3 regions of the Halomonas sp. 3D7M genome follow, and region 1 is predicted to be linked to each of the others. Evidence: predicted binding sites of a transcription regulator. Region 1 holds the regulator's gene; each other region holds the start of a gene.
What was found. Region 1 encodes sigma-54, which starts transcription at its own class of promoters, with help from an activator protein. Its sites were predicted from a motif close to TGGCACNNNNNTTGCTNT; they were not measured.
Positions count from the first base shown of each region.

Region 2: a site for sigma-54 is predicted at 1,524-1,541, ahead of INT22_RS09405 (NarK family nitrate/nitrite MFS transporter). Genes of this name have one in related genera too.
Region 3: a site for sigma-54 is predicted at 1,162-1,179, ahead of glnL (nitrogen regulation protein NR(II)). Genes of this name have one in related genera too.

Region 1 covers NZ_JABUZF010000259.1:18,141-21,275, reverse strand. Annotated here, with positions in the region: gene rapZ (RNase adapter RapZ) at 1-259, opposite strand, end outside; gene INT22_RS16790 (PTS sugar transporter subunit IIA) at 325-795, opposite strand; gene hpf (ribosome hibernation-promoting factor, HPF/YfiA family) at 800-1,108, opposite strand; gene INT22_RS16780 (RNA polymerase factor sigma-54) at 1,207-2,622, opposite strand; partial or broken gene lptB (LPS export ABC transporter ATP-binding protein) at 2,728-3,135, opposite strand, start outside.
Region 2 covers NZ_JABUZF010000173.1:20,972-24,106, forward strand. Annotated here, with positions in the region: gene INT22_RS09405 (NarK family nitrate/nitrite MFS transporter) at 15-1,367, opposite strand; gene INT22_RS09410 (patatin-like phospholipase family protein) at 1,669-2,688, opposite strand; gene INT22_RS09415 (CZB domain-containing protein) at 2,793-3,135, opposite strand, start outside.
Region 3 covers NZ_JABUZF010000010.1:2,871-6,005, forward strand. Annotated here, with positions in the region: gene glnA (glutamate--ammonia ligase) at 1-876, shown strand, start outside; gene glnL (nitrogen regulation protein NR(II)) at 1,236-2,294, shown strand; gene glnG (nitrogen regulation protein NR(I)) at 2,291-3,135, shown strand, end outside.

The sequences.
Region 1 (3,135 bases):
AGATAACCTGGAAGTGAATGCTTTTCTGACGCAAAGATTCAAGCATTTTTGGCAGTTGCTTTAGTGCAGCAGGTAAATTGCGCGCATCGATACTTACCGCTAATTGGGGGCGTGCCCCTTGCTCACGAAGCTCATCCACCAGGGAGCCGAGTAGCATGGCGGGCAAGTTATCGATGGCACAATAGCCAAGATCTTCTAACGCTTGTAAGGCGATAGATTTACCGGACCCTGAACGGCCGCTAATGATCACCAATTGCATAGAGTTTCTCTTGGCATGCCAATAAAAATGGAGGTAAACGTAGGCAGTGTCTAGCGGTGGACTATTTAAGTAACAGGTTGTTCACGAATTTTTGCTGTTATAAGGTCCAATAGCTCACGTTGGCTAGCCGTTCTACGAAGCTGCTGACGTGTGTCAACGCTGTTCATGATAGACGCCACTTGCCCTAATAAGGCTAAGTGCGTGTCGTCCGCCTCTTCGGGTACTAAAAGTACGAAAACAAGGTCGACGGGATCGCCATCAATAGCATCGAAATCTACAGGCTCGGCTAACTTTAAAAAACCAGCGATAGGCGAGCTGCAGTGAGGGCTACGGGCGTGAGGAATGGCAACGCCGTTGCCTATTCCAGTGCTACCCAAACGCTCACGACCAATCAGGCGGCTGAAGACTTCTTGGCTATCTAGGCTTGGCGTGTTTTGCGCAATAAAGGTGCTGAAAAATTCCAGCACCCTTTTTTTGCTGCCCCCGGGGACGTCATACAGCACGCGCTCCGGGGGAAGTATGGTTTCCAACGTCATTGAGTTAACGCACGCCAGCGCCTTGGGCGCGAGCTTGTGCTTTTTCCTTGTGTTTAACGAGTTGACGGTCAATTTTGTCCGCTAGTGCATCAATCGCAGCATACATATCATTGTCTAATGCTTCTGCGTGTAGATCGGCACCTGCAGCATGCAGGGTGCAGGCAGCTTGCTGACGCTCCTTTTCAACAGATAAGGTCACTTGTACGGTGGTGATATTGTCATAATGGCGCTCAACGCGTTCCAGCTTCTCATTTACATAGTCACGCAAGGCGTCAGTCAGATCTACGTGATGACCAGTGATATTTACTTGCATTGACGTGCTCCTTATCCATCGGACTGTTCTTCGATTGTAACCCTTTTTGCGCTATTGCAAAGCCCCTAGACAGACTTTGTCTCGTTAGCACTGTTTTATTAGCGTAAACGGCGGCGCTCGCTTGAAGAGGGAATACCCATTGATTCACGATATTTGGCCACCGTTCGCCTTGCTACATTAATGCCACCCTCTTCCAATAGCGCCACGAGGCGGCTGTCTGAGAGCGGTTTGCCGGGCGGTTCATCTTGCACCAGTTTTTTGATTCGAGCCCGGATGGCGGTGCTGGAGTGACTGTCGCCGCCGTCCTGGCCACTTACTTGGCTGGAAAAGAAGTATTTGAGTTCGAACACACCGCGCGGGGTATGGATATATTTCTGGGTGGTGACCCTGGAAATAGTAGATTCATGCATTTCAACGGCGTCTGCGATATCGGCTAAGATCAGCGGTTTCATGGCTTCTTCACCGTGTTCCAGAAAGCCTATCTGGCGAGCTATGATTTCTCGGCCCACCCGCAGTAGCGTATCATTTCGACTTGAAAGGCTCTTGATGAGCCAGCGCGCTTCCTGGAGATGCTCTTTTAAAAATTGGTTATCTTGGCTCTTGTCAGCCCGTTTGATGAGGCTTGCGTAGTCAGGTTGAATGCGCAAGCGCGGCAGTGCCTCTGGGTTTAGCTCCAGGTGCCATCCTTCGTGGTCATGGCGGACGACTAAATCTGGCGTTACGTAGCTGTCATCTGTGTCGCCAAAGGCGCTCCCGGGGCGAGGGTCCAGGCTGCGGATCAAGCGGATTACGTCATCAAGCTGCTCATCATCTAGACTTAACCGCCGCTTTAGCAAACGCACATCATCTTTACCGAGCGCTTCAAGAAATTGACGCACTAAGCGCTTGGCAGGCATCAGCAGCGGTGTATCTTCGGGTAGTGAGGCGAGCTGCAGCATTAAGCACTCCCGCAGGTCGCGAGCAAATACACCGGTGGGCTCAAACTGTTGAAGGCGCAGCAAGGTTGTTTCAACTTCACGCTGGCTAAGGCCTTCATGCCCTTGGGCTTTAAGTCCTTCGCGAATGTCATTGAGAGGTTGAGTTAGGTAGCCGTTGGCATCCAGTGCATCGATGAGGCTTTCAGCAATGGCATGGTCGCGTGGTGAAAAATCTGTCATGGCGAGTTGCCAAAGTAAGTGGCCATGCAAACTTTGACCAGCGGCTTGACGCTCAAAGTCAGGCCCCTCGCTGCTGGCACCATGGCTACCTAGGTCTTGATAAGTGTCTGACCAGTCACTGTCAGTTGAGAGTTCGTTAGGAATGCTTTCGGACCATTCAACTTCCTGGGGTTCACTAACGGCCTGTTCGCCGAACTCATCTTCCTGCTCAAGCATTGGATTGGCATCAAGTGCTTGCTGAATTTCTTGACGGAGGTCCAGCGTTGATAGCTGTAACAGGGCGATGGCCTGCTGCAGCTGAGGTGTCATGGTCAGCTGTGTACCGATACGCAATTGAAGAGAAGCTTTCATGACCATCTGAGAACCACTCGTTAATCAGAAAGCTCCACCCTAGTGCGAGTTATGGCTTGGTGCAAGTGCAATAACTATGCCACCACTACTATTTTTTTTGCAGGTGGCTGTTTACAGGCGGAAATCAGCCCCCAAATAAACGTCTCTTACCCGCTGGTTGTTGAGAATTTCCTGAGGGGGGCCACTGGCGATGATATGACCGTCACCTACAATGTAGGCAATATCGCAAATATCTAGTGTTTCCCTGACGTTATGATCAGTGATTAGTACGCCGATATGGCGTTTTTTGAGGGCTCGAATGATCGTTTTAATATCACCCACTGAGATCGGGTCAACGCCGGCAAACGGCTCATCAAGCAGAATAAAGGCAGGCTCTGTCGCGAGGGAGCGTGCGATCTCAACACGTCTACGCTCTCCGCCCGAAAGACTCATGCCGAAGTTGTCACGAATGTGCGTGATGTGAAAATCTTCCAGTAGCGACTCAAGGCGCTGCTCCCGGGCGCTACGATCGAGTTCTTT
Region 2 (3,135 bases), on a different contig from region 1:
GGGGTAAGTGAATACTAACGCAGCGAGAGTGCGCCTGCGCTCGTATCGTCGCCAACCGCATCACGATAGGCAGTTGCTTCTTCAGCTTCTGTGGTATCGCTGAAACGTACTACCAGTACACAGGAAGCAAGCACTAATACGGTAACGCCAAGGTAAAAAAGCCCTTGTTGATAACCAAGACTTTCACTACGGAACAGAAAGGCGGCGGATACAGCACCGACGTTTCCACCCGCCCCCACGATACCGGCAACAGCACCGAGTGCTTTTTTATTGATAAAGGGCACCACGCCAAATGTTGCTCCTTCGGCCATTTGAACAAACAGGCTGAAGACCAGCATGATGCCGATTGCGAGGCTTAAGACGTGCATTTGTGAGAAGGCAATGAGTGCTATTCCTTCACACACCAAGGCGATAAACAGCCAGCGGACTCGCCCTTTTAAACCGCCTTGTTTAGCGAACAGGTCTGAAAAAACGCCGCCAAGGGTACGGGCAAAAATATTCATTAGGCCAAATAAACCAGCGATTAAACCAGCGGTTGCCAGGGTCAGGTCAAACTTGTCGAAGAAGTAGATAGCGGCAATATTATTGATGGTTAGTTCGACGCCAAAGCAGAGCCCGTAAACAATAAACAGCGCCCATACGCGAATATCTTTTGCTGCGGTCAGAAAGCTTTGTACTGCGCTATTTTCACCTGTGGCTTCGGGTAGCTCGCCGCGGGCGCGCAGGTCGCTAAAGTTGCCATCGGGAGCGTCTTGGGTAAACAGCCAATAGCCAATCCCAGTAAAAAACAGTACGACACCAGGCACCACCATTGCTAAGCGCCACCCTAGCGTTTCACTAACGCCAAGCATTAGTAGACCTGAGAAGATCAGCGGCATCAGGATTTGCGTCGTACCGCCGCCCAAGTTCCCCCAGCCAGCACTGGTCGCATTGGCGGTGCCCACGACATTTGGCGCAAACATCATCGTGGTGTGATATTGGGTGATCACAAAGGATGCACCGATGGCTCCGATGGCCAGCCGAGCGAGTAAGAAGGTCTCAAAGCTATTGGCAAAACCTATGCACATAACGGGCACAGCGCCGAGCATCAACAAACCGGTATAGGTTTTACGAGGCCCAATTTTATCGCACAGCACGCCAATGAGCAGGCGGACAATAACGGTAATAGCAACGGAGGCAATAATGGTATTGCCGATCTGCGTTTGGGTGAGTGATAGATCTTCACGGACCACTGCCATCAGTGGAGCGATGCCAAACCAACCAAAAAAGCAGATATGGAACGCGAACCAAGAAAAGTGGAACGCGCGCATTTGAGGGGTAGAGAAGTTTAATAGCCGAATGCGGTTAGCTTTATTGCGAATGTCCATGGATGGCCTCACAGAGCACGATACGAGTGGGTCAAAACATGGCGCTTGGAAAGGCGCTATGTTGTTAACGAGAACATGCCTTCGCCATTGAAGGGCAGGTTCGACGCACTCGTACCCGTTGGGCCTGGTCCACGCCTACCATCATTCAGTAAGAGTGAAGCAATTAGTTCGCCATAAGATTATTTTAATTTTAAAATCAGTTTCTTATGTGTATTTTTTTGATGGATGGAGAGTTTCAGCAGGTTGGTAATGCACCAAGGTGGCGCATCTGCGGTGAAGACGTGCGACACCTGAGTGCTGGTTATTCGTGCAAATAAACAGCGTCAATATCCAGTGTTGAACGTTCACCTATCGCTTCAAAGTGAGTTTCTAGCCAGCGTTCGGCGGCCTCTCGCCCTTGCTCAAACAGGTAACATAGAAACGCCCACTCTGAGTTCATTTTGCTGGATACCGAGAGATCCTCTAGCGCCTGTTCGCCACTGATACGGTGGAAGAGAGCTTGCTGATAGCAATTTTCGATCCCCTGTTCATCCAGGGTGCGCTTAAGCAGCGCAATCATGCGTATTTCTTTAATCAGGGCTGAATTAAAGGTAATTTCATTTAGTCGATTCATTATGGCTGAGGCAGACGTAGGGACTTCTTCTCTACTGATGGGGTTAATCTGCACCAACAGAATATCGCGTGCGCTGCACTCCTCCATTAACGGGAGCAGCGCTGGGTTACCCATATAACCGCCATCCCAGTACGCTTCACCCTCTATCTCAACGGCTTGAAATACAAATGGCAGGCAAGCAGAGGCCATCACCGCATCTACACTCATCTCTTCGCGGCGAAAGACGCGCTGTTTCCCGGTGCGAACGTTAGTGGCTGTCACAAATAGCTTAAGCTGCTCACAACGTCTTACACGTTCGAAATCAATATGTTCGGCGACAATGTCACGCAATGGATTAATATTCAGAGGGTTCAGTTGGTAGGGGGATACCAAGCGGCTTAAAAGATCCATAGCCACATAACCCGGTGAGTGATCGAGAGACCAGTTTCCGGTAAGTACATCAAGTGGCGAGCGGCGAATTGGGCTTGCCATACCCGCTCGGCTAACCGCTTTCCAAAACTGGTGTAACGCTTGACGAGCCGTTTCTTTGTTACCGCGGGTGAGGGCGTCTGCCATGACCACACCATTCATTGCGCCAGCGCTTGTGCCACTGATGCCCTCTATTTCGATACGGTCATCTTCAAGTAAGCGGTCGATGACACCCCATGTATAAGCACCGTGCGCTCCACCGCCCTGTAAAGCGAGATCTAGCTTTTTGATCTGCGACATTGCCTTCCCTGCTGAGTGAGTGATTAAAAGCGCAGTAACCCACTCAGCATGGCATAAAAGGGTGTGATATGTGTACGCCTGCTAGGCAGGCGCACAGCACGTCATCAAGGTGAATCTGCTAATGGTGAAGGGCGCCCATTTGAAAGGGGAACCTCATAAACGGCATGCTCCATCAGTTTATCAAGCTGGAGCGCTAGCTGACTGCTGGCTTCTTCCATCATAGCCAGTGCCGCAAGCAGGCCATTATGATCACCTTGGCGGGCAAACTTAAGTGCTTCTAAACCGCTTTCATGAAAACGCTTATGCGGTGCCGCCAGCGCTTTGTAAGCCTCCGTATGCTTATAGCGATGACCGTCCCCCATAAAGTACCAATGCCCAAGCGTGCAGTGCTGGTGATCTTCTAAATTCTCTTCCAGATGAGCAGAGAGTAGTTGCCTATAAAGGCGG
Region 3 (3,135 bases), on a different contig from region 1:
GGCTACTTCCCGGTTCCCCCGGTTGATAGTTTCCATGACATGCGTGGTGCAATGTGTAACACCCTGGAAGCGATTGGCCAGACCGTTGAGGTTCACCACCACGAGGTTGCTAACGCGGGTCAGAACGAAATCGGCGTTAAATTCAACACGCTGGTGAAGAAAGCTGACGAAGTTCAGGAAATGAAATACGTGATCCACAACGTGGCTCACGCTTACGGCAAAACTGCTACGTTCATGCCGAAGCCGCTGGTAGGCGACAACGGGTCTGGTATGCACGTACACCAGTCGTTCTGGAAAGATGGCCAGAACCAGTTCGCGGGTGACGAGTACGCTGGGCTTTCCGAAATGGCGCTTTACTACATTGGCGGTGTGATCAAACACGCTCGTGCTCTGAACGCCTTCACGAACGCGTCTACTAACTCGTACAAGCGTTTGGTGCCAGGCTTTGAAGCGCCGGTTATGTTGGCTTATAGCGCTCGTAACCGTTCTGCCTCTATCCGTATTCCGTATACCGCCAGCCCGAAAGGTAAGCGTGTTGAAACACGTTTCCCTGACCCGACTGCTAACCCCTACCTGGCGTTCGCGGCGCTGCTGATGGCGGGTATCGACGGTATTAAGAATAAGATTCATCCTGGCGATGCCATGGATAAGAACTTGTACGACCTGCCGCCAGAAGAAGGTAAGTCAGTACCGACCGTTGCCAACAGCCTGGACCAAGCGTTGGAAGCACTCGATGCAGACCGCGCGTTCTTGACCGAAGGTGGCGTGTTTACTGATGATATGATCGATGCATACATCGACCTCAAGATGGAAGAAGTGGAGCGCATTCGCATGACCACTCACCCGATTGAGTTCGATATGTACTACAGCTGTTAAGAGCGATTGCTAAGCACAGCAGCTAGTATCACTCCCTCGGGTGTGACTGGCCTAAAACCCCGCTTCGGCGGGGTTTTTTTATACCACTGAATAGTGAGACGAAGAGGTCTGTTTGCAAGGGGAGAACGCTGTCTGCGGCGCCGCACTGATGCGGTGAGTATTTTTATTGATGATGAGTCATGCGCACTATAATGGTGCAATAAGTGACAGGCTGACCGCTCGGACTGCGCTATAACGGCTCGCTACATCCCCGCCCCCTGCTCATTAGCCGTGCAAGTGGCCAATTGGCGCGCTTTTTGCAGTTTCTCTTTCATACGCTCGATAACGCTATTTTTTACAGCGACGCTTCAGGATACGCCATGTACCAGCGCTTACTTGAACACCTCACCACTGCAGTCTTACTGCTAGACGGTGAACTCCGTGTTCGTTGGATGAACCCGGCAGCGGAAGCGTTGCTAGCGGTGAGTTTTAGCCGTGTGCAGGGCATTAGTTTAGACACTCTGTTAGGGGGCGATGAGAGTATTGATGATGTCCTCGCTAAAGCGCGGGATGCCTTTCATCCCTATACCCAACGCGAAGCACGCATTACGCCGCTGAACAGCGAGCCATTAACGGTGGACTACACCGTGACCCCGCTTTCAGCCGATGAACTATTACTCGAAGTAGAGCCCCGTGATCGGCTAATGCAGATTTCCCGGGAAGAAGCGCTGACCACCCGGCAAGAGACCATCAAAGTGTTGGCGCGGGGCTTGGCTCATGAAGTTAAAAATCCCTTAGGCGGGATTCGTGGTGCTGCCCAATTATTGGAGCGCGATCTGGATGATCCTGCACTGCGTGAATTCACCCATATTATTGTGGAAGAGGTGGATCGGCTGCGAGATTTGGTCGACTCCATGTTGGGCCCCAATCGCATCGTCAAACATGAGCCGGTCAATATCCATAAGGTGTTAGAGCGGGTGCGAGCGCTGCTGATTGCCGAGCATCCGCATATTGAGATCCGTCGTGATTATGACCCGAGTTTGCCGGATCTTTCTGGCGATGAATCTCAAATGATTCAAGCGGTGTTGAATGTGGCACGTAACGCGGTACAGGCCATGAGTGATGCAGCAACGCCTTCGCCGGAACTTATGCTGCGCACCCGCGCACGCCGCCAATTTACGCTGGGGGCTGAACGCCATCGTTTAGTCAGTGAAGTGGGGGTTATTGATAATGGCCCTGGCATACCTGAAACGTTACGTGAAACGCTTTTCTATCCCATGGTTTCTGGGCGCGCTGAAGGTAGCGGCCTAGGGCTATCAATTGCTCAATCGATTTTGCACCAACATCAAGGATTGATCGAATGCGACTCACGCCCAGGGCATACCGAATTTCGTTTACTGATTCCATTGGTTGTTAATTTCACCGGAGAAGCGTCATGACTGAGGCGACACAAACCGATGTAGCACGAGTGGTTATTGTCGATGATGACCGCGCCATCCGTTGGGTATTAGAGCGGGCCTTAGCGCAGCCAGACCTGGATATAGAGTGTATTGAACGCGCCGATACCGCGCTGGAGCGACTGTTAGAAAATCCACCGGATGTGCTGGTGACTGACATTCGTATGCCCGGCATTGATGGGCTGGATTTAATGTCCCGGGTGCGTGATGCACACCCTGACCTGCCGGTGATTGTGATGACCGCGCATTCGGATCTCGACAGTGCCGTGGCGTCTTACCAAGGGGGCGCCTTTGAATACCTGCCGAAACCCTTTGATGTGGACGAAGCGCTGGCGCTGGTGCGCCGTGCGGTCGCTCATGCAAGAGAGCGCCAGCGCCCGGTCAGCGTACCGGAAGGGTTGAGTGCTGAGATTATTGGTGAAGCGCCCGCTATGCAGGAAGTGTTTCGCGCCATCGGGCGGCTTTCCCACTCCCACATCACGGTGTTAATTAACGGTGAGTCTGGCACCGGTAAAGAGCGTGTTGCTCAGGCGCTCCATCAACATAGCCCGCGAGCAGGCAAGCCGTTTATAGCGCTGAATATGGCGGCAATTCCCCGGGACTTGATTGAGTCCGAACTATTCGGCCATGAGAAGGGCGCGTTTACAGGGGCAGCGCAACAGCGCCAAGGTCGCTTTGAACAGGCTAACGGCGGAACGCTGTTTCTTGATGAAATTGGTGACATGCCCGCTGAAACGCAAACGCGCTTGCTGCGTGTGTTAGCGGATGGTGAATTCTATCGCGTGGGTGGCCATACGCCTGTAAAAGTTGATGTACGTATTAT